3 regions of the Thermoanaerobacterium thermosulfurigenes genome follow, and region 1 is predicted to be linked to each of the others. Evidence: predicted binding sites of a transcription regulator. Region 1 holds the regulator's gene; each other region holds the start of a gene.

Evidence for each region. The regulator HrcA, encoded in region 1, represses chaperone genes, less so after heat shock. The targets are predictions, from matches to a motif close to ATTAGCACTCANNNNNNNTGAGTGCTAAT.
Region 2: groES (co-chaperone GroES) is a predicted target of HrcA. The motif match lies at 2,381-2,409, and genes of this name have one in related genera.
Region 3: HNR52_RS11240 (nucleotidyltransferase family protein) is a predicted target of HrcA. The motif match lies at 1,563-1,591, and genes of this name have one in related genera.

Annotation. Positions count from the first base shown of each region.
Region 1 is NZ_JBPODR010000002.1:60,477-68,030, reverse strand. It holds gene HNR52_RS01070 (glycosyltransferase family 4 protein) at 1-863, shown strand, start outside; gene HNR52_RS01065 (hypothetical protein) at 868-1,128, shown strand; gene lepA (translation elongation factor 4) at 1,171-2,988, shown strand; gene hemW (radical SAM family heme chaperone HemW) at 2,975-4,111, shown strand; gene hrcA (heat-inducible transcriptional repressor HrcA) at 4,205-5,239, shown strand; gene grpE (nucleotide exchange factor GrpE) at 5,244-5,864, shown strand; gene dnaK (molecular chaperone DnaK) at 5,895-7,554, shown strand, end outside.
Region 2 is NZ_JBPODR010000011.1:69,627-77,180, reverse strand. It holds gene HNR52_RS06220 (S8 family peptidase) at 1-61, opposite strand, end outside; gene HNR52_RS06215 (hypothetical protein) at 360-545, shown strand; gene HNR52_RS06210 (hypothetical protein) at 662-853, shown strand; gene HNR52_RS06205 (hypothetical protein) at 1,226-2,230, shown strand; gene groES (co-chaperone GroES) at 2,430-2,714, shown strand; gene groL (chaperonin GroEL) at 2,728-4,353, shown strand; purine riboswitch at 4,433-4,530, shown strand; gene guaB (IMP dehydrogenase) at 4,615-6,069, shown strand; gene guaA (glutamine-hydrolyzing GMP synthase) at 6,082-7,554, shown strand, end outside.
Region 3 is NZ_JBPODR010000039.1:4,586-12,139, reverse strand. It holds tRNA gene HNR52_RS11255 (tRNA-Gly) at 1-45, shown strand, start outside; gene HNR52_RS11250 (hypothetical protein) at 398-640, shown strand; gene ymfI (elongation factor P 5-aminopentanone reductase) at 752-1,489, shown strand; gene HNR52_RS11240 (nucleotidyltransferase family protein) at 1,699-2,733, shown strand; gene HNR52_RS11235 (glycosyltransferase family 4 protein) at 2,748-3,926, shown strand; gene HNR52_RS11230 (glycoside hydrolase family protein) at 3,944-4,975, shown strand; gene HNR52_RS11225 (pseudouridine synthase) at 4,976-5,698, opposite strand; gene pflB (formate C-acetyltransferase) at 5,926-7,554, shown strand, end outside.

The sequences.
Region 1 (7,554 bases):
ATATTATTCATTTTCATGGAGCAAAAGCATCCTCAGTTGGAAGACTGGCTTCACTGGGATACAATTTAAAGATCGTTGTGACAGTACACAATTTTCCTAACTACAAAAATATGAATAAGATAAAAAAGCATTTTTATCTGACAATCAATAAGTATTTAAATAAAAAGACAGATGCAGTAGTTGCAGTGTCTTACGCTCTTAAAAATGCCGTTGTAGATGAAGAAAACATACCGTCTGATAAAGTACGTGTAGTATATAACTGCATTGATATGCCGCAATTCATTAGTAAGCCCTTGAATCTGAGAGAAAAATACGACATAGCTTCAGATACTTTTATAATTGGTTGTGTTGCAAGGCTTATACCGTCAAAAGGTGTTCAAGATCTCATTGAAGCATTGAATATACTTAGGGGAAAAATTAAAGCATTTGTCTTTATAGCAGGTGATGGGCCTTATATGGAATATCTTAAAGAAATGGTTGGGGAATTAAAGCTTGATAATGTAGAATTTTTGGGATTTATAGAAGATATATTCAAATTTTTAAGCAGTATAGATATTTTTGTATTGCCGTCTCGCAGTGAAGGTTTTGGCATATCGGTTGCTGAGGCTATGGCGTTAGGTGTACCTGTCATTGCTACAGATGTTGGAGGAATACCTGAAATAGTTAAAAATGATGAAAATGGAATCATCGTAAAATCTGAGGCTCCTAAAGATTTGGCTAATGCTATTGAAGTTCTTGCATTAAATGAAGATTTGAGAAATAAATTTTCAAAAAAAGGCAAAGAATATATTTTAAGCAATTTTTCGAAAGAAAAGATGATAAAAGAATTGGATCTTTTGTACGATGAACTTAGGAGGAAATGAAAGTTTGAGCAGGGTAAAAGAGAAAAAAGAAAGGCTTAGAAAGCTGAGAATGCTATATTTATTCATATCCATCTACATAATTTTTATCACGTTATGCATATTTCAAGTGGATTACACGTTTAATGCTTTGACAACAGGTATTGCAAGTCAAAGCATATTTAAGGTTGCTATAAGCAAAGATTTCCTCAACATAACTTTTTTGGGACAACATAGTCATGTGCCATTAAAAGGTGTTGATGGTCTTTTCAAATCTCTGTACAAGTGATTTTTTATGCTATAATATTAATATATGTGAAGGAGGTTTGAAATGTCTAAAGTTAGAAAGGAAAATAAGAGGAATTTTTGCATTATAGCCCATATAGACCATGGTAAATCTACTCTGGCGGATAGATTGATTGAGAAGACTGGTGTATTGACAGAAAGGGAAATGGAAGAGCAGGTTTTAGACAGCATGGACTTGGAGAGGGAAAGAGGTATAACCATAAAGCTTCAGCCAGTTCGCCTCATATACAAAGCAAATGATGGAGAGGAGTATGAATTGAATCTTATAGATACTCCTGGACATGTTGACTTTACGTATGAAGTCTCGAGGAGTATTGCAGCATGCGAAGGTGCTTTGCTGGTTGTTGATGCAACGCAAGGGATAGAAGCCCAAACACTGGCAAATTTGTATCTGGCATTAGAGCACGATCTTGAAATCGTGCCTGTTATTAACAAGATAGATCTTCCATCTGCAGATCCTGATTTTGTAAAAAAAGAGATCGAAGATGTTATTGGCATCGATGCCGAAGATTCTTTGCTTATATCTGCGAAAGAAGGCATAGGAATTGAAGATGTTTTGGAAGCAATAGTAAAGAGGATACCGCCACCATCAGGAGACCAAGAAAAACCGCTTAAAGCATTGATATTTGATTCGTTTTACGACAATTATAAGGGTGCTATAAGTTTCATAAGGGTCTTTGACGGCACATTAAAGCAAGGTGATAAGATAAGAATGATGTCGACGGGGAAAGAATTTGAAGTAACGGAAGTCGGCATATTTAGACCCAATTTAAGTCCAGTAGATTTTCTTACAGCCGGTGATGTTGGCTATGTAGCTGCCAGCATAAAAAATGTCAGTGATACCCGTGTAGGAGATACTATAACAAATGCAGAATTTCCGGCATCTGAACCTTTGCCTGGATACAAAAAAGTCACACCAATGGTTTTCTGTGGAATATATCCAGCAGAAGGTGAGGACTATGAAAATCTAAAAGATGCACTTATGAAACTGCAATTAAACGATGCGTCATTGACATTTGAGCCAGATACATCTGCAGCTCTTGGGTTTGGTTTTAGATGTGGTTTTTTAGGGCTTTTGCACATGGACATAATACAAGAGAGGTTGGAGAGGGAATATAACCTGAATCTCGTGACTACGGCACCGGGCGTTATCTATAAGGTCTACAAGACAAACGGAGAAGTAATTGAACTGGATAATCCGGCAAATTTACCGGAGCCGACGTTGATTGATCATATAGAAGAACCTATAATTACTGCTACAATAATGTCTCCTACAGAGTACGTAGGACCCATAATGGAGCTCTGTCAAGATAGAAGGGGCGTTTATCAAGGAATGGATTACCTTGAGCCTACTAGAGTGCTTATTAAATACGATATTCCGTTAAACGAAATAATATATGATTTTTTTGATGCTTTAAAATCGAGGACAAAAGGTTATGCCTCGTTAGATTATGAGCTAAAAGGCTATAAGACATCAGATCTTGTGAAATTGGACATACTTATAAATGGTGAGATAGTGGATGCTTTGTCTATGATAGTCCATAAGGATAAGGCTTATGAAAGAGCCAGAAAGATGACAGAAAGGTTAAAAGAGAATATACCACGCCATCTTTTTGAGATTCCTATACAAGCTGCTATAGGTTCAAAGATAATAGCAAGGGAAACTGTCAAAGCATTGAGGAAGAACGTTTTGGCAAAGTGCTATGGCGGAGATGTTACGCGAAAGAAAAAATTATTAGAAAAGCAAAAAGAGGGCAAAAAGAGGATGAGACAAATAGGGAAGGTTGAAATTCCGCAAGAGGCCTTTATGTCAATCTTAAAGCTTGATGATGACAATGATTAGATCTGGTATATACGTTCATATTCCGTTTTGCAAGAGAAAATGCTATTATTGTGATTTTAATTCTTATGCAAACATGGAAGATAGTTTTTTTTCGTTTAAAGAAGCAATAATAAAGGAGATTAAGACGAGAAAAGAGGAGCTTAAAGATATATACACTTCTGTGTATATAGGAGGCGGTACGCCAAATGTCTTACCTCCTATATACATTGAAGAAATACTGAGTGAAATCTACGAAAACTACAGCTTAAGCAAAGATGCAGAGATCACGATCGAATTAAATCCTGGCTTAATAGATGAAGAAAAACTTAAGTCGTATAAAAAAGCGGGTGTAAATAGAATAAGCATAGGCCTGCAGTCTTGGCAAAACAATTTATTAAAAGCTATCGGTAGGATACATACAGTAAGTGATTTTATTGAAAATTATGGTTTAGCATCCAAATATTTTGACAACATAAACATAGATATAATGTATGCATTGCCAAATCAGACTTTTGAGAATTTTAAAGAAACATTGACAAATGTAATTGCATTAAAGCCATCACATATTTCTTGTTATGGACTTATATTAGAAAAAGGAACACCACTTTACGACATGTATGAAAGAAATGAGATTAAGCTTGCTGATGATGAATTCGAATTGATGATGTTTCACTATGGTGCAGAGCTTTTAGAGGCTAATGGATACAGACATTATGAAATATCAAATTACGCATTACCTGGGTTTGAATGCCGACACAACAAGCTGTATTGGATGGATTTACATTATTTAGGCTTTGGACCAGGTGCATATTCATTTGTAGGAAATAAGCGATTTGGCAATATAAAAAATGTTAAAAAGTATATAGACATGATTTATAATGATGGACATGCAGTTGATGATGTTGATGAGCTGTCTTTAGAAGATCGAATGTCTGAATTTATGTTTTTAGGTCTTAGAATGATGGATGGAGTGAATGATAAGGACTTTAAAGAGAGATTTGGCGAAAGCATGTTTTATGTATTTAAAGACGCCATTTATAAAAATATGGAGTTGGGCCTTTTAATTAAAGAAGAAGATGCCCTTAAATTAACTCAAAATGGAGTAGATGTATCCAATAATGTGTTTGAGGATTTTTTGTTTTAAAGTATTGACAAATATCCACAATAGTGGTATTTTTAAATCGTAATTAGCACTCTCAAGCTAAGAGTGCTAACAATAGAACTTGGGGTGGTGAATATGCCGTTAGATGATAGGAAGAAAAAGATTTTAGAAGCTGTTATTAATGACTATATTTTGACGGCAGAACCAATTGGATCTCGGACAATCGCAAAGCGATATAACCTTGGTGTAAGTTCAGCAACGATCAGAAATGAGATGGCTGACCTTGAAGAGATGGGGTACCTTGAACAACCTCATACATCTGCAGGTAGAATACCATCTGACAAAGGATATAGATTTTACGTTAATAATATATTAGAACACTATTTGAATGAGAGCCGTGACGATGAAGTAGAGACAATTGATGAGGTGTTTGCTGAGATAGATGATATAGTGAAGAAGTATGCCAGGCTATTGTCTACCGTTACTAACCATACTATAGTGGTTAAAATGCCTCGAATTGATGAAAACACGATTAAGCGAATACAGATATTGCCTGTTGATGCAAACAAATTGATACTTCTTGTTATGACAGAATCAGGTATTATGAAAAACTATTTGATAAGTTTAAAGGATAATATTGATAATAATTTGTTTGAGTTTTTAAACAACCTGATCAACAATAAAATGATGGGAAAAAGAAAAAGAGAAATGGATCAGACATTGAGAGATGAGATAAAAAAAGAGTCTGGCAGTGCTATCGGAATCATAGATAAGATTACAGATACGATCATAAATGGTTTAAAGCAAATGGATGAAACAGACTTGTATTCTGAAGGTATTTCAAATATTCTCAACTTTCCTGAGTACAAGGATCTGTTAAAAGCCAAGATGTTTTTCGATCTGATTGACAATAAAGACATTATGAATTCAGTGTTGGAGCCTTTAGATGATTCCATCGATGTTACTATTGGAAGTGAAAGCAAGTTTGAAGAGATGTGGGATTTAAGCATAATCAAATCTACTTATAAGATAAATGGTGAGGTTGTAGGAACTTTTGGCATTATTGGACCTACAAGGATGAATTACAAAAGGCTTATAAATGAAATAAATACGATGTCAAATGAATTGTCAAAAGTTCTATCATATATATATCAAGAAAATAAGAGGTGAAACAATGGACAGAGATAAAGATACGATAGAAAATAAAAGCAATTTAGAAGAAGACTTAAAAGACAATACATCCGATGCTAACCGACCTCAAGATGACATTGAAGGTAGCATTGGTGTAGAAAATGTCGATCAGAATGAACAAAAAAATTATGAAGGAGAAATTGAAGAATTGAAAAATAAGCTTAAGCAGAAAGAAGACGAAGCAAATGAATACTTAGAGATGGCTCAAAGACTTAAAGCGGAGTTTGAAAATTACAGAAAAAGGACAGAAAAAGAAAAAGCCGATCTTATTGAATATGGCAAAGAACAAGTAATCTTAGATATATTGCCTGTTGTAGATAATTTTGAGAGAGCTCTTGAAGCTACTCACAGTGATAATGAGGAAATAGCTTCATTTAAAGAAGGTGTCAATTTAATATACAGGCAGTTTAAAGGTGTTTTGGAAAAACTGGGTGTTAAAGAGATAGAGTCTTTAGGTCAAATATTTGATCCATACAAGCATCATGCTGTTATGCAGGAAGAAGCAGAGGATAAGAAGGAAAATGAAATAATTGAAGTTTTTCAAAAGGGATATATGTTTAATAATAAAGTAATAAGACCGAGCATGGTCAAAGTAGCAAAATAAAATAAAGTATATGAATAGGAGGAATAGATTATGGGAAAAATTATAGGAATTGATCTTGGTACAACTTTTTCATGCGTAGCTGTTATGGAAGGAGGACAGCCGGTAGTAATACCAAACTCCGAGGGAGCCAGGACGACGCCATCTGTTGTGGCATTTACAAAAGAAGGTGAAAGATTAGTAGGCCAAGTTGCAAAAAGGCAGGCTATTACAAACCCTGAAAGGACAGTTATGTCTATAAAAAGACATATGGGTTCTGACTACAAAGTAACTATTGATGGAAAGAGTTATACACCGCAAGAGATTTCAGCAATGATACTGCAGAAGCTAAAAGCTGATGCTGAAGCGTACTTAGGAGAGAAGGTTACAGAGGCTGTAATAACGGTTCCTGCGTATTTCAATGACAGCCAAAGGCAGGCAACTAAAGATGCAGGTAGGATAGCTGGACTTGACGTAAAGAGAATTATAAACGAGCCTACTGCGGCTTCATTGGCCTATGGGCTTGATAAGCAAGGTAATCAGAAGATAATGGTGTACGATTTAGGCGGTGGTACATTTGATGTTTCCATACTTGAGATAGGCGATGGGGTATTCGAAGTATTGGCTACAAGTGGTAACAACCACTTAGGCGGTGATGATTTTGACCAGAGGATTATGGATTGGCTGGCAGATAACTTCAAAAGAGAGTACGGGATCGACCTGAGAAACGACAAGATGGCAATGCAGAGGCTTAAAGATGCGGCGGAAAAGGCAAAAATAGAACTTTCTTCTGCTATGACAGCTAACATAAACTTGCCTTTTATAACTGCTGATGCTACAGGCCCTAAGCACATAGATGTAAATCTTACAAGAGCAAAATTTGAGGAGCTTATTAATGATTTGGTGCAATCTACTGTTGAACCAGTAAATCGTGCATTAAGCGATGCGAAGCTTAGTCCTTCAGACATTGATAAAGTGATATTAGTCGGTGGTTCGACAAGAATACCATTCGTTCAAGAGACGGTAAAAAGGATAATGGGCAAAGAACCACACAAAGGTATAAACCCAGATGAATGTGTTGCAATAGGAGCTGCAATTCAAGGTGGTGTATTAGGAGGCGAAGTTAAAGACGTATTGTTGTTGGATGTTACGCCGCTTTCTCTTGGCATTGAAACACTTGGCGGAGTATTCACAAAATTAATTGAGAGGAATACTACGATTCCTACAAAGAAGAGCCAAATCTTCTCCACTGCGGCGGATGGGCAGACATCTGTTGAGATACACGTTCTGCAAGGCGAAAGACCGATGGCTCGGGACAATAAGACTCTTGGAAGATTTACGTTGACTGGAATTCCACCTGCTCCAAGAGGAGTGCCTCAGATAGAAGTTACATTTGATATTGATGCTAATGGCATTGTCCATGTTTCTGCAAAAGATTTAGGTACAGGAAAATCTCAGAACATAACGATCACTTCTTCTTCTAATTTAAGTGAAGAAGAGATAAACAGGATGATGAATGAGGCAAAACAGCACGAAGAAGAAGACAGAAGGAGAAAAGAAGAGATAGAAGTAAGAAATAATGCAGATTCATTAATATACCAAGCCGAAAAGACCATGAAAGATTTGGCGGACAAGATGACACAGCAAGAAAAAGATGATATAAATAAAGAGATAGAAAACGTAAGAAAAGCTCTTGAAGGTAGCGATATTAACG
Region 2 (7,554 bases), on a different contig from region 1:
TGCTTTTGGGATAAAGGCTTTGAATAACACTTGACAAAATTAGAGCAGAAATTATATCCATAAATTGAATCCCCCTTTCTTATATCAGAATATGTTTAAGGCAAATTTTTGTTAGTTTTAAAAATAGAAGTGTCACAAATATTGGCGATGTCATATTATGTATTAGGTCAAAAAGACCTGACATAAATCTTGCGAAAGGGGGATATTTATATGCCCACAGAGAAAGGTGCATCATGGATAGGCGGTGGATGGTTCTGGATTATAATTATAATACTTCTTATCTTCTTGTTTGTACCTGGCTTCATAGTTGAAGAGCCTAAAGCTTGATTAAATTTTAAATTTTTAAAAGGAGGATTATTATGGCAGGAACAAGTTCAGTATTTGGCGAAAGCAATTTGCTGTTCTTCTTCTTAATTCTCGTTGTCCTTATGGGCGGCGGATGGTTTGGCGGAGCATGGTCAATGGAAACATTGCTGTTCTTCTTCGTACTATTAGTCATAATCATGGACGGTGGAATGGGATTATTCTTGAATCAAGTCAAATAAAGTAAATGGTCCTATCTTGCGGTAGGACCATTTGTTTTACATAAAAGACGAAATCAATATCAATAATTAAAAATAAGAATATAATGAATTAAAGTAAATTAAATGGAGCTGATCTTATGAATATATCTGGAAATACGCTTCTATTCTTTTTTGTCATATTGACTGTTGTAATGGATGTAAAGTTTGAATTCGAAGATTTGCTGTTTTTCTTTCTTCTGTTAGTTGTCTTGCAGCAAGACAAACCGCGGAAAAAGGCAAGGCGCTTTTTGTGGTCATTGGCCACCATGAATTTCAGTAACAATATTTAACACATCACGTATAATGTATTAGGTCCTTGAGGCCAAAAAATAAAGGAGGTTTTTAGTATGCCTGAAGGAAAAGGAGCAGCATGGGGCGGCGGATGGATCTGGATCATAATCATAATACTAATAATTTTCCTCTTTGTACCTGGAATATTTGTGGTCGATAAATAATGTAAAGGGGGTTTTCATATGCCTGAAGGAAAAGGAGCAGCATGGGACGGTGGATGGATTTGGATCATAATAGTGATTTTTATAATCTTCTTGTTTGTCCCAGGTATTTTTGTGGTGGATAAGAAATAAAAGCATGGGGCAGGTGATAATAAACCTGCCCTATACATATATTATTTAAGAAGTATTTATGGAAATGGGGGATTTGCCGTGGATAAAGAAAAATTACTAAAGGTATTGATAATTGAACTTTTTATAATATTTTTTATAAGGTTTCAAATTTTTGATGGCTTAAGCATTGAAGGAGAAAGGCAGCTTTTAAAGAAAAAAGAAGGCGAGGAAATTGTGGAGCATGATAAAGATGATAAAACAGAAAGTAAAAAGAACGACGAGAAGAAAAGCGATTTGGATATATTTGAGATAATAGAGAAAAGCAAAAACTTTATGGGGAGCGTAAAACCGTATCTACACAGGAAAGAACAGTACTACATAGATATATTCACAAAAATTGCCGAGATACTTGAATGCCACAAACAGTTGATGGAATTTAATCAAGAAGCTGAAATGCAAGAAGATGACTTTGATCAGATTGGGATGTTAAAAGCGGTAAAACCGTACATGAAAGAAGATAAGCAGATGATCATAGACAAATTTATAAAGCTTCATGAAGGGATACAAAACCTAAACGAAAAAATGAAAAAATACGAAGTGGAAGGAGATAAAAATAACATCATAGATAAAATTCTGGATATTTTTGAAGCGATAAAACCTGTTATTCCAGATGATAAAAAGGATATGGCAGAAAAAATCATAAAAAACATAAAGCTTGTAGAAGCTTTGAACAAGGCTGAAAGCATTATGAATTCAAAAAATAGTGAATCAAGGCACGAGAAGGTAGAAGAAAGCGATAGAAGCGATGTGAAGAATAATTTGTTTGACAGATCTGAAGAAAATAAAAAGACAGAAGAAGTTAAAGATGCAGAAGACGCTGTAAATGATGAAATGGTGGAAGGTGTAAAAAGCAATGATGTGGAAAGGGAAATAAAGAAGGACGATGTGCCGAAAAATCTTGGACTTACAAATCAGCAGTCGGAAGTGGTAAACGGTCTTAAATCAATGCTTACGAAAGAACAGCAGCAGTTTATGTACAACATGATAAATTATCTAAAACAACAAAGTTCAAATGGCAATGTAAATAATGTTGCAGGTGACTAAAGCCTGCATTTTTTTGCGTAAATTTAATATTAATCGTATAATTAGAAGATAAATGGGAAAAATCTATAATAATCGTCTAAAACGGCAAAAATTAGAGGAATTTGGAGTTTGCTATGAACTTGTAATTAAACTAATATAAAAAGTGTGATGATTAGCACTCGTCATGAATGAGTGCTAACAAAATTCGAGGAGGGATATTATGAGATTAAAACCACTTGGTGACAGAGTTGTAGTAAAGGTTACTGAAGCCGAAGAGGTAACAAAAGGCGGCATTGTATTGCCTGGCACTGCAAAAGAAAAACCTCAACAAGGTGAAGTACTTGCTGTCGGCTCTGGTGAATACATAGATGGGAAAAGAGTCGAACTGGAAGTGAAAGTTGGAGACAAAGTAATATTCTCAAAGTACGCTGGCACAGAAGTAAAACTTGATGGAGAAGAATATCTTCTCTTAAGGCAGAGCGATATATTAGCTGTAGTAGAATAAGGAGGTAGAAGAAATGGCAAAGAAAATTTTGTACGGTGAAGATGCAAGAAAGGCTTTGGAAAGAGGCGTAAATGCTGTTGCCAACACAGTTAAAGTAACATTAGGACCAAGAGGCCGTAATGTTGTTTTAGATAAAAAATATGGTTCACCAACAATTACAAACGATGGTGTTACAATCGCAAGGGAAATTGAATTAGAAGATCCTTTTGAAAATCAAGGTGCACAGCTTTTAAAGGAAGTTGCAACAAAGACAAATGATGTAGCTGGCGATGGTACGACAACAGCTACTGTATTGGCACAAGCCATGGTATTGGAAGGTTTAAGGAACTTAGCTGCTGGTGCGAACCCAATGCTTTTAAGACGCGGCATGGCAAAAGCTGTCGATGCTGCTGTTGAAGGATTAAAAAATATTTCAAAGCCAGTAGAAGGAAAAGATTCTATAGCACATGTTGCATCAATTTCAGCGGCTGACGAGGAGATCGGCAACTTAATAGCTGAAGCAATGGATAAGGTCGGTAAAGATGGCGTAATAACAGTAGAAGAATCAAAGTCAATGAATACGACTATTGAAATAGTAGAAGGAATGCAGTTTGACAGAGGCTATATTTCACAGTACATGGTAACTGATACAGATAAGATGGAAGCAGTTTTGGATGATCCTTTAATACTCATCACAGACAAGAAACTTTCAAATATCCAAGATTTGTTGCCATTGCTTGAACAAGTAGTACAACAAGGAAGGAAGCTTTTGATAATTGCAGATGATGTTGAAGGTGAAGCACTTGCAACATTAGTAGTAAATAAATTAAGAGGTACATTTACATGTGTTGCAGTAAAAGCTCCAGGATTTGGCGACAGAAGAAAAGAAATGCTTCAAGATATAGCTATCTTGACAGGTGGTCAAGTAATATCTGAAGAAGTGGGCCTTGATCTCAAAGAAGCTAAAATAGACATGCTTGGTCGTGCAAGACAAGTAAAAGTAACAAAAGAAAACACTACAATAGTTGATGGTGCGGGAAATGCTGCAGACATAAAGAACAGAATAAATCAGATAAAAGTTCAGATCGAAGAGACGACGTCAGATTATGACAGAGAAAAACTGCAAGAAAGATTGGCTAAGCTTTCTGGCGGTGTCGCAGTAATTCAAGCCGGTGCTGCTACAGAGACAGAGCTTAAAGAAAAGAAACACAGGATAGAAGACGCGCTTTCAGCTACGAGAGCTGCTGTTGAAGAAGGTATAGTTCCTGGTGGTGGTACAGCACTGTTAGATGTTATACCAGAAGTACAAAAAGTAGTTGACTCTTTAGAAGGTGACTTTAGAACAGGTGCTCAAATCGTATTGAGGGCATTAGAAGAACCAGTAAGGCAGATAGCAAGAAATGCTGGTGTAGACGGTTCAGTGATCATTGAGAAGATAAAAGAATCAAAAGATCCTGCTTTTGGTTATGATGCATACAAAGAAGAATTTGTAGACATGTTAAAAGCAGGTATAGTTGACCCAACAAAGGTTACGAGGTCAGCACTCCAAAATGCTGCATCTGTTGCGTCTATGATACTTACAACAGAAGCTGTTGTGGCAGACATACCAGAAAAGAATCCACCAGCTCCAGCACCAGGAGCAGGCATGGATATGATGTAAGAAAAATAACCGGGGATGCCCGGTTATTTTTTTTGTACTGTTGACATGGACATCTAAATTTGTTATATTGTTTAGTAATTTAATAATAAAATCTTATCCGCATATAATCTGGTGAATAGGCACTGGAGTATCTACAAAGAGCCGTAACTCTTTACTATGGGGAGTTATTGTTGTACTCTTTTTTGCCTGAACGAAATTCTCTGTTCGGGCATTTTTATTATTAAACTCAGGCATAATAAATTTTAAAGGAAGGGGATAAAAATGGCTGATAAATTCGTTAAAGAAGGACTGACATTTGATGATGTACTGCTTATACCGGCAAAATCTGATGTGCTGCCAAAGGAGGTCGACACTAAAACACGCCTTACAAATAGTATAATGTTGAATATACCATTGATTAGCGCAGGAATGGATACAGTGACAGAGTCTTCTCTAGCTATTGCCATAGCAAGAGAAGGAGGAATTGGCATAATACATAAAAATATGCCTATAGAAAGACAGGCTTTAGAAGTAGACAGAGTTAAAAGGTCGGAACACGGTGTTATCACAAATCCTTTCTATTTGACACCAGATCACAAGATACAAGATGCTGTAGAACTTATGGAGAGATATAGAATATCGGGAGTGCCTATAACAGTTGGCAGCAAACTTGTGGGAATAATTACCAACAGAGACATAAGATTTGAAAGCAATTTAGACAGGCCGATTAAAGAGGTCATGACAAAAGAGAATTTAGTCACTGCACCTGTTGGGACTACTATAGATGAGGCTCGGGAAATACTTAAAAAGCATAAGATAGAGAAGTTGCCGCTTGTGGATGAAGACAACAATTTAAAAGGATTGATTACCATTAAAGATATTGAAAAGGCCGTAGAATATCCTAATTCTGCAAAAGATTCAAGAGGAAGATTGCTTGTTGGTGCTGCTGTAGGTGTTTCTGCAGACGTGATGGAAAGAGTAAAAGCATTGGTGGATGCAAATGTGGATGTTGTGGTTGTTGATACGGCTCATGGACATTCTGTCGGTGTCTTAAATACGGTGGAAAAGATAAAGAATAGATTTCCTGATCTTCAGATTATTGCTGGAAATGTGGCGACTGCAGAGGCTACAAGAGACTTAATAGAAAGAGGTGCTGATTGCGTTAAGGTTGGCATTGGACCTGGTTCGATTTGCACAACGAGAATCGTAGCAGGCATTGGAGTTCCTCAGATTACAGCAATTTATGATTGTGCGGAAGAAGCCGATAAATATGGTATACCTGTAATCGCAGATGGTGGCATAAAGTACAGTGGAGACATTGTCAAAGCGATTGCTGCTGGTGCATCTACGGTAATGATTGGAAGTCTTTTTGCAGGGACTGAGGAAAGTCCTGGTGAAGTAGAAATATACCAAGGAAGAAGCTACAAAGTATATAGAGGAATGGGCTCAATATCAGCAATGAAAAGCGGAAGTTCTGATCGGTATTTCCAGGAAGGTATGAAAAAGCTTGTTCCCGAAGGTGTAGAAGGCAGAGTGCCGTACAAGGGACCTTTGAAGGATACTGTTTACCAGATGATTGGAGGTTTAAGGGCTGGAATGGGCTACTGCGGTGTCCACAACATTGAGGAGCTCAGGACGAAGACGAAATTTATAAAAATAACGAATGCAGGATTAACTGAAAGCCATCCACATGATATAATTATTACGAAGGAAGCTCCAAATTATAGTATTAAATAAAGGAGGATTTTGATGGGTATTAATAGAGAAGTTATATTGATACTTGATTTTGGCGGCCAATACACGCAGCTTATTGCAAGGAGAATAAGGGAAGCAAATGTGTTTTGCGAAATTGTTCCGTACAATATAAAGCCAGAAGAAATTGAGAAAAGACAGCCTAAGGGTTTGGTCTTATCAGGAGGACCTGCCAGCGTTTATACAGAAAATGCACCAATGTGCGATGAAGGCATATTTAAGCTTAACTATCCTATTCTTGGCATTTGTTACGGTGCACAGCTTATGACGATGATCCAAGGCGGTAAAGTTGCGGAAGCACCTGTAAGAGAGTATGGCAAAACAGACGTTGTGATAAACAACAATATTCCTCTGTTTAAAGGAATTGAAAAAGATACAAGCTGTTGGATGAGCCATACGGATCAAATAGAACTTCCACCTAAAAATTTTAAAGTCGTTGCATCGACAGCAAATTGCCCTATTGCAGCAATCGCCAACGTAGAAGGAAAGCAGTATGCCGTACAATTCCATCCAGAGGTAATACACACTCCAAGAGGTACTGAGATAATCAGGAATTTCTTGTTTGAAATATGCGATTGCTCTGCAGATTGGACAATGGATTCACTCATTGAGCAGACTGTAAAAGAAATAAGGCAAAAGGTCGGAAATGACAAGGTTGTCTGTGCTCTAAGTGGTGGTGTTGATTCATCTGTTGCTGCAGTTTTGGTAAATAGAGCAATACACGACCAGCTAATATGTATTTTTGTAGATAATGGTCTTCTAAGGAAAAACGAAGCTGAAAAAGTAGTCGACACTTTTAAAAACAATTTTGATATGGAGATAATAAAAGTAGATGCAAAGGACAGATTTTTAGAGAGGTTAAAAGGAGTTAAGGATCCTGAAGAAAAGAGAAAGATAATAGGAAATGAGTTTATAGAGGTATTTAAAGAAGAAGCAAAAAAAATCGGCGATGTGAAATATTTAGTGCAAGGCACTCTTTATCCTGATGTCATCGAAAGCGGAAGCCCTGTCGCGTCAACGATAAAAAGCCACCACAATGTAGGTGGATTACCTCAAGATGTAGGATTTGAGCTTATTGAACCATTGAGGATGCTTTTTAAAGATGAGGTAAGACAGGTTGGCAGAGAATTGGGTATGCCTGATGAGATTTTAAATAGGCAGCCTTTCCCGGGGCCAGGTCTGGCAGTCAGGATACTTGGGGAAGTAACAGAAGAAAAATTAAACATATTGAGAGAAGCTGACAGCATCGTGCTAAGAGAGATGAAAAAATACGGCTGGTACAACAATGTATGGCAGTCATTTGCTGTGTTGCCAGACATAAAAAGCGTCGGCATCATGGGAGATGACAGGACGTATGCATACCCAATAATTTTAAGGATTGTAGAAAGCAACGATGGAATGACGGCAGACTGGGTGAAGATGCCATACGATATTCTGGAGGACATATCTACAAGCATTGTAAATGAAGTT
Region 3 (7,554 bases), on a different contig from region 1:
TTCCCAAGCCGAGGATCGCGGGTTCGAATCCCGTCATCCGCTCCAATGATATCAAGATTCCAGTCAACGGGGTCTTTTTTATTTTATCTTATTTGTTCATTCTTTTCTATTAAGTATTTTTCCGAAAAATATTATTGAAGAGAGCGATTAATTTTGTTTTCATAATATACTTGGCGAACGCAGTCAGTACGTTAAAAGCCGTCATAACGCATAGACAACTTTAGCCGATCTAACGTAATGAGCCAGCAGTATATAGAAAAAACAATTTGTGAACGGTGATAATTTTTTTTCAAATGTGCCTTTTTAACAAGACCTGCAAAAACTTTAATTTCATGTCTTAAAAAACGCGGGACAAAATATAATGTTATTAGAAATGTGTATTTAGGGGGATTTTATTATGGATGTTTACGATGTTTCACTGATACCTTTGATAATAGGTTTGGTAGAGGTAGTAAAACAAATTGGCTTACCTAAAAAATATTCAGCATTGATTTCGTTAATATTTGGAATAGCTTTAGGAATACTTTACATAGCTCCCGGTGATATTTTAAAAGGCATTCTGTTGGGTACTGCTATGGGGCTTGGGGCATCTGGCCTTTATAGCACCACAAAAAATACAGTAGAGGCCATAAAAAAATAACTACAAAAGGTGTATGGGTGTTTCATACACCTTTTTTCTATTGATTTTTGCTTTGCTTTTGTATAACCTATCTATAAGCGGCTTAATTTATTTATTAAAGGAGATGTTTTTATGTTTAGTGGTAAAGTTGTCGTTGTTACAGGTGGGTCTGGAGGCATTGGTTCATCTATATGTAAAGAAGTATCGAAATTAGGCGGATGTGTGGCAATTCATTACAATACAGATTACGATAGTGCATGTAGTTTAAAGAATCATATAAAAAGTAACTTAGGATATGCAGATGTATTTAAAGCAGACATCAGAAATAGAGAAGAAGTAGAAACGATGATGAAAGAAGTAGTTGAGAGATTTGGGCGCATAGATTACTTGGTCAATAATGCTGGTGTTTCACAAATTAAGCCTTTTATGGATGTATCAGTAGAAGATTGGAGATACATGATGGATGTGAATTTAAATGGCATGTTTAATTGTACACAAAGCGCTTTAAAGTATATGCTAAAAAGTAAAAAAGGTGCTATTGTGAATGTTTCATCAATGTGGGGAATATACGGTGCATCTTGTGAAGTGCCATATTCTGCTTCAAAGGGTGCTATTATAGCTTTTACAAAAGCATTAGCAAAAGAATTAGGACCATCAAATATAAGAGTTAATTGTGTTGCACCTGGTGTAATCGAAACAGACATGAATAAAAGCTTGTCAGATGATACACTTAAATATCTGTCGACAAGAACTTCTCTTGAAAGACTTGGGATGCCAGATGAAGTCGCTAAGGCAGTGGTTTTTTTGCTATCTGATCAATCTTCCTTTATAACAGGTCAAGTATTGACTGTAGATGGAGGCTTTGTGTAAAGTTGGCTTCTAACGTTTACATACCTTTTTAACCCTCTTGACTTATGGAATTAAAAGGATTATAATTTTAATTGTTAGCAGCCGTTTATATAGAGTGCTAATACAACTGATGTATCTTCACATTTAACTCACATTGTACTTTGATTGCAACACGATTATAAATTCTAATTGTTAAACAAAAACTAAATATTGACGAAGGGGGAATTCGAATGAAAGCATTATTGCTGGCAGGAGGATTAGGTACAAGGCTAAGACCTCTGACGAATTTTCTTCCTAAACCTATGGTACCTATAATGGGTAGACCATTATTAGAATCTACCATTTTAAGACTTAAAAATCAAGGCGTAGACGAGTTTGTAATAAGCACATGCTATAAATCTAATCATATTGAGAATTATTTTAAAAATGGTGAAAAATTAGGGGTAAAAGTTTCATTCATCAAAGAAGACATACCATTGGGTACAGGTGGGGCTATAAAAAATGCTGAAGAATTTTTCAATGATACTTTCTTAATACTAAATTCAGATATTATATGTGATATTGATATTAGAAGTCTTGTGGAGTATCACAAGTCAAAAAAAGCATTAGCTACTATTGCAATGACTAAAGTAGAGGATCCATCGCAATACGGTGTAATAGAGTATGACGATAATGATTACATTACAGCGTTTAAAGAAAAACCAAAACCATACGAGACTAATTCAAAATGGATAAATGCGGGAATATACGTATTTGAACCGCAGCTATTAAATGAAATCCCTAAAGATGAAGTGGTTTCAATAGAAAGGGATACATATCCAAAACTTTTATCGAAAGGTTATAAAATGGCTGCGTATAGGTATGACGGATATTGGATAGACATAGGAACAATTGAGAAGTACAAAAGAGTCCACTTTGACATATTGAAAAAATATTGCAAATATGTTGATGTAAGCCATCACGATATTAAACATAGAAAAAACATAATCGATAATTCAGTAAAAATTGTTGAGCCTGTTTTTATAGGAAGTAACGTCAAAATAGACGCTAAAGCAGAGATAGGTCCGTATGCGATTATAGGTGATAATACGCATATAGGTTCTAACAGCATTATAAGGCACAGCGTTTTATGGGACAATGTCAAAGTTAAAGGAAATGTAAATTTGATAAATGCTGTTGTGGCTTCAAATAGCGTGGTAGATGACATGAGGAAAATTGAAGATGAAGTTTATGCAAATGGTATTAACGATTATGCTGTAAGTTGATGGAGGTGTTATGAATGGTAAAGAATAAAGAAATAAACATTGCATTTTTGAGTACATTTCCACCGAGAGAATGTGGAATAGCTACATTTACACAGGATTTGGTAAATGAGCTTAAAGATATCAAAATTATAAATGAACCAAAAGTGATTGCGATAGACGATAAAGAATATGATTATGGTGATGATGTTATTTATAGGCTTAAGCAGCACGACCGAAATAGCTATTTAGAACTTGCGAATAAATTAAATGATTCGTTAATTGATTTGTTAGTGATCGAGCATGAATATGGAATTTACGGCGGTGAGTGGGGCGAATATATTTTAGACCTTGTAGACAATTTAAAAGTGCCTTATGTCGTAACTCTTCATACGATATTGTCTAATCCACTTGATAAACAAAAGCACATTTTAAAAAAATTATGCACAAAGAGCAAAAGAGTTGTCACGATGGCTAAAAATACAATTCCGCTTCTTACCAATGTATATGGTGTTGATGAAAGTAAAATTGTAGTATTGCCTCACGGTGTTCCGAATTTACCAACGTTGTCCGGCGATAGTTTGAGAAAGAAATACAATATTGATGCAGAAAAATTTGTTGTAAGTACTTTTGGACTGATAAGCCCAGGTAAAGGCTTAGAATACGGCATAGAAGCTATAGCGAAGGTTAAGGAGAAACATCCTGATATATTGTACCTTATACTCGGACAGACACATCCCAATATAGTCAGGTCAGATGGTGAAGTTTACAGAGATTTTCTTGTAAGGAAGGTAAATGAGCTAAATCTAAACGACAATGTAAAGTTTGTCAACAAATATCTAACAAAAAGAGAAATCGTCGAATACTTAAAACTCTCAGATGTATATTTGACGCCATACATTGGCAGAGAACAAGCGGTTAGTGGAACATTGGCATACGCTGCAGGCTTGGGGAAATTAGTTGTATCAACTCCATACAAATACGCTGAGGAAATTTTAAGCGATGGAAGGGGACTGTTAGCGGAATTTAAAAATCCCGATTCTATAGCAAACTGCATAAGTTTTGCCATAGAAAATCCTCACGAAAAGCAAATCATGGAGGAGAAGATAAAAGTTTATGGAAAAACGATGATGTGGGACAACGTTGCATTAGAATATGTTGAATTGTTCTTGAGAATATTTGAAGATTTAGAGGATGATGCAAAAGAAGCAGTATAAACAAGGAGGGACGTATTGTGAACGGCAAAAAAATGTTTAACCATTTGTTTATACTGACAGATGATACAGGCATGATGCAGCACTCTGTTGGCTCTGTCCCTAATCCTAAATATGGTTATACGACTGATGACAATGGAAGGGCTTTGATAGCCTGTACAATGATGTACGAAAAGTACAAAGATGATGTGTTTATTGACCTTATTAAAAAATACTTGTCATTTTTGATGTACGCGCAAGAAGACGACGGCCGTTTTAGAAATTTCATGTCTTTTGATAGGAAATTTATTGATGAAGATTTTTCAGAAGATTGTTTTGGCAGGTGCATTTGGGCTTTAGGGTATTTAATAAATGCAGATATTGATGAAAGGGTAAAGTTGCCTGCATATAAGATGATTGAGAAATCATTGCCTTTAGTAGATATTCTAAATTACATCAGAGGTAAAGCATACACCTTAATAGGTTTATACTATGTTTACAATTCTTTTAAGAATTTAGATAAAGATTTTGTCAGAAAAAAGATGGATAAATTGGCGTACGATATCATCGAGGAGTACAAAAAAAATTCAAATAAAGATTGGCAGTGGTTTGAAGATGTAGTGTCGTACGATAATGGAATCATTCCATTATCGCTTCTAAAGTATTTTTCAATCGTTAAAGACGAGGAAATTCTGGATGTCGCTTTAAAAACAGTTGATTTTCTGGATAGTGTTTGCTTTAAAAATGGCTATTTTAAAGCTGTTGGATGCAAAGGATGGTATAGAAAGGGCAAAAACATTGCAGAATATGATGAGCAGCCTGTAGAAGCGTATACAATGGCTCTCATGTATATAGATGCTTATAAATTGACAGGCGATGAAAAATACAAAAAAAGAGCCATAGACTGTGACAAATGGTTTTACGGAAAAAACTCAAAAGGATTAAGCTTATACGATGAAGATAGTGGAGGCTGCAGCGATGGTATAACAGAAGATGGTGTAAATAGCAATGAAGGAGCTGAAAGCCTTGTATCGATTATGATATCCCACTGTGCAATCGATCAATTGAAATAGCTATTCAATTGACTTAAGCAATTTTATTTCTTCTTCGTTTAATTCCCGCCATTCCCCTTCTTTTAAATTTTCATCTAATTTTAATTTACCTATTGAAAGCCTTTTTAAGTAGATGACTTTTGAGTCTATCGCTTCAAACATTCTTTTTATTTGATGATATTTTCCCTCTCTGATTGAAATATATACTTTTGAGATATTGCCTGAAGATATTATTTCCAGAGTTGCAGGTATAGTCTTGTAACCATCGTCTAATAATATGCCTTCTGAAAACAAAGATGCGTCATCTTCGTCGATAAATCCTAAAACTTCTGCATAGTATTTTTTAAAGACGTGTTTTTTTGGCGATAAAAGTTTATGTGACAGTTCTCCATCATTTGTGATTAAAAGCAATCCTTCTGTGTCTTTGTCAAGTCTTCCTGCTGGAAAAACCTTTCTTGATTTTATATGGTGTGGCAAAAGGTCTACAACGGTTCTTTCCGATGGGTCATATGTTGCACAAATGACGCCTTTCGGTTTGTTCATCATTATATATATGTATTCTTTGTATGAGACTTTTTCGTTTCTAAATGTGATAACGTCTTTGTCAGGTTGGACTGTAAAACCAGGGTCATCGATTATTACATCATTTATTGCAACAAGGCATTCTTTTATAAAATTTTTAATTTCTTTCCTTGAACCATATCCCATATTTGATAAAAGCTTATCTATTCTCATCTTCGACATTTTAGTTTCCTCCTAAACAGTATAACTTACTTCTTAGTTAATTATATCCCAAAAATATAAAAATTGTATCGAAAATGTGGCATATATCATATTTTTTGTGCTTTACTGATGATACAATTAAAATGATGTTTCAAGATAATAAATTTTCTGAAGTGTATACAGTATATTGACTACAAAGAACAAAATGGCTATAATAAAACTATAATAAATAATTAGGGGGAATAAAGATGATTAGTGAATGGCGCGGGTTTCAGGAGGGCAAGTGGCAAAAGACTATTGATGTTCAAGATTTTATACAAAAAAATTATACGTTATACGAAGGCGATGACAGTTTTTTAGAGGGACCTACAGAAAAGACTATTAAGCTTTGGAATAAGGTTCTTGAATTAATGAAAGAAGAATTGAAAAAAGGTGTATTAGATATTGATACAAAAACTGTATCGTCTATAACATCTCACGATGCGGGATATATAGACAAAGATCTTGAAGAAATAGTTGGATTGCAGACAGACAAACCTCTTAAAAGAGCTATAATGCCTTACGGTGGCATAAGGATGGTCAAAAAAGCTTGTGAGGCTTATGGATATAAAGTCGACCCAAAAGTAGAAGAGATATTTACGAAATACAGAAAGACCCACAATGATGGCGTGTTTGATGCATATACTCCGGAAATAAGGGCAGCAAGACATGCTGGTATAATAACGGGTCTTCCTGATGCGTATGGCAGAGGAAGAATAATAGGCGATTACAGGAGAGTTGCACTTTATGGAATAGACAGACTCATCGAAGAAAAGGAAAAAGAAAAGCTTGAGCTTGATTACGATGAATTTGATGAAGCAACTATCCGCTTGAGAGAAGAACTGACAGAACAGATTAAAGCATTAAATGAAATGAAGGAAATGGCATTAAAGTATGGATACGACATATCAAGACCTGCTAAAAACGCAAAAGAAGCTGTGCAGTGGACTTACTTTGCCTTCCTTGCTGCTATAAAGGAACAAAACGGTGCTGCTATGTCGCTTGGAAGAGTATCTACTTTTCTTGACATATACATTGAAAGAGATCTGAAAGAAGGAACATTGACAGAGAAGCAGGCGCAAGAATTGATGGATCACTTTGTTATGAAGCTTAGAATGGTGAGGTTTTTAAGGACCCCTGATTACAATGAGTTGTTTAGCGGTGATCCTGTTTGGGTCACAGAATCAATTGGTGGTGTAGGTGTAGACGGAAGACCTCTTGTTACTAAAAATTCATTTAGGATATTAAACACATTGTATAATTTAGGTCCTGCACCTGAGCCGAATTTAACAGTTTTATGGTCTAAAAATCTTCCTGAAAACTTTAAAAGATTCTGTGCCAAGGTATCAATAGATACCAGCTCTATTCAATATGAAAATGATGACTTAATGAGGCCAATATACAATGATGACTACAGTATTGCTTGCTGTGTGTCAGCCATGAAGACGGGGGAACAGATGCAATTTTTTGGAGCAAGAGCGAATCTGGCGAAGGCGTTGCTGTACGCTATAAATGGTGGCGTCGATGAAAGGTATAAAACACAAGTGGCACCAAAATTTAATCCCATAAAGTCTGAATATTTAGATTTCGATGAGGTAATGGAAGCATACGACAACATGCTGGAGTGGCTTGCAAAAGTGTATGTAAAAGCTATGAATATAATACACTATATGCATGATAAATACGCTTATGAGAGGTCTCTTATGGCTTTGCATGATAGAGATATCGTGAGGACGATGGCTTTTGGAATCGCAGGTCTTTCTGTTGCGGCAGATTCTTTAAGTGCCATAAAGTATGCCAAAGTAAAAGTCATAAGAGACGAAAATGATATAGCGGTA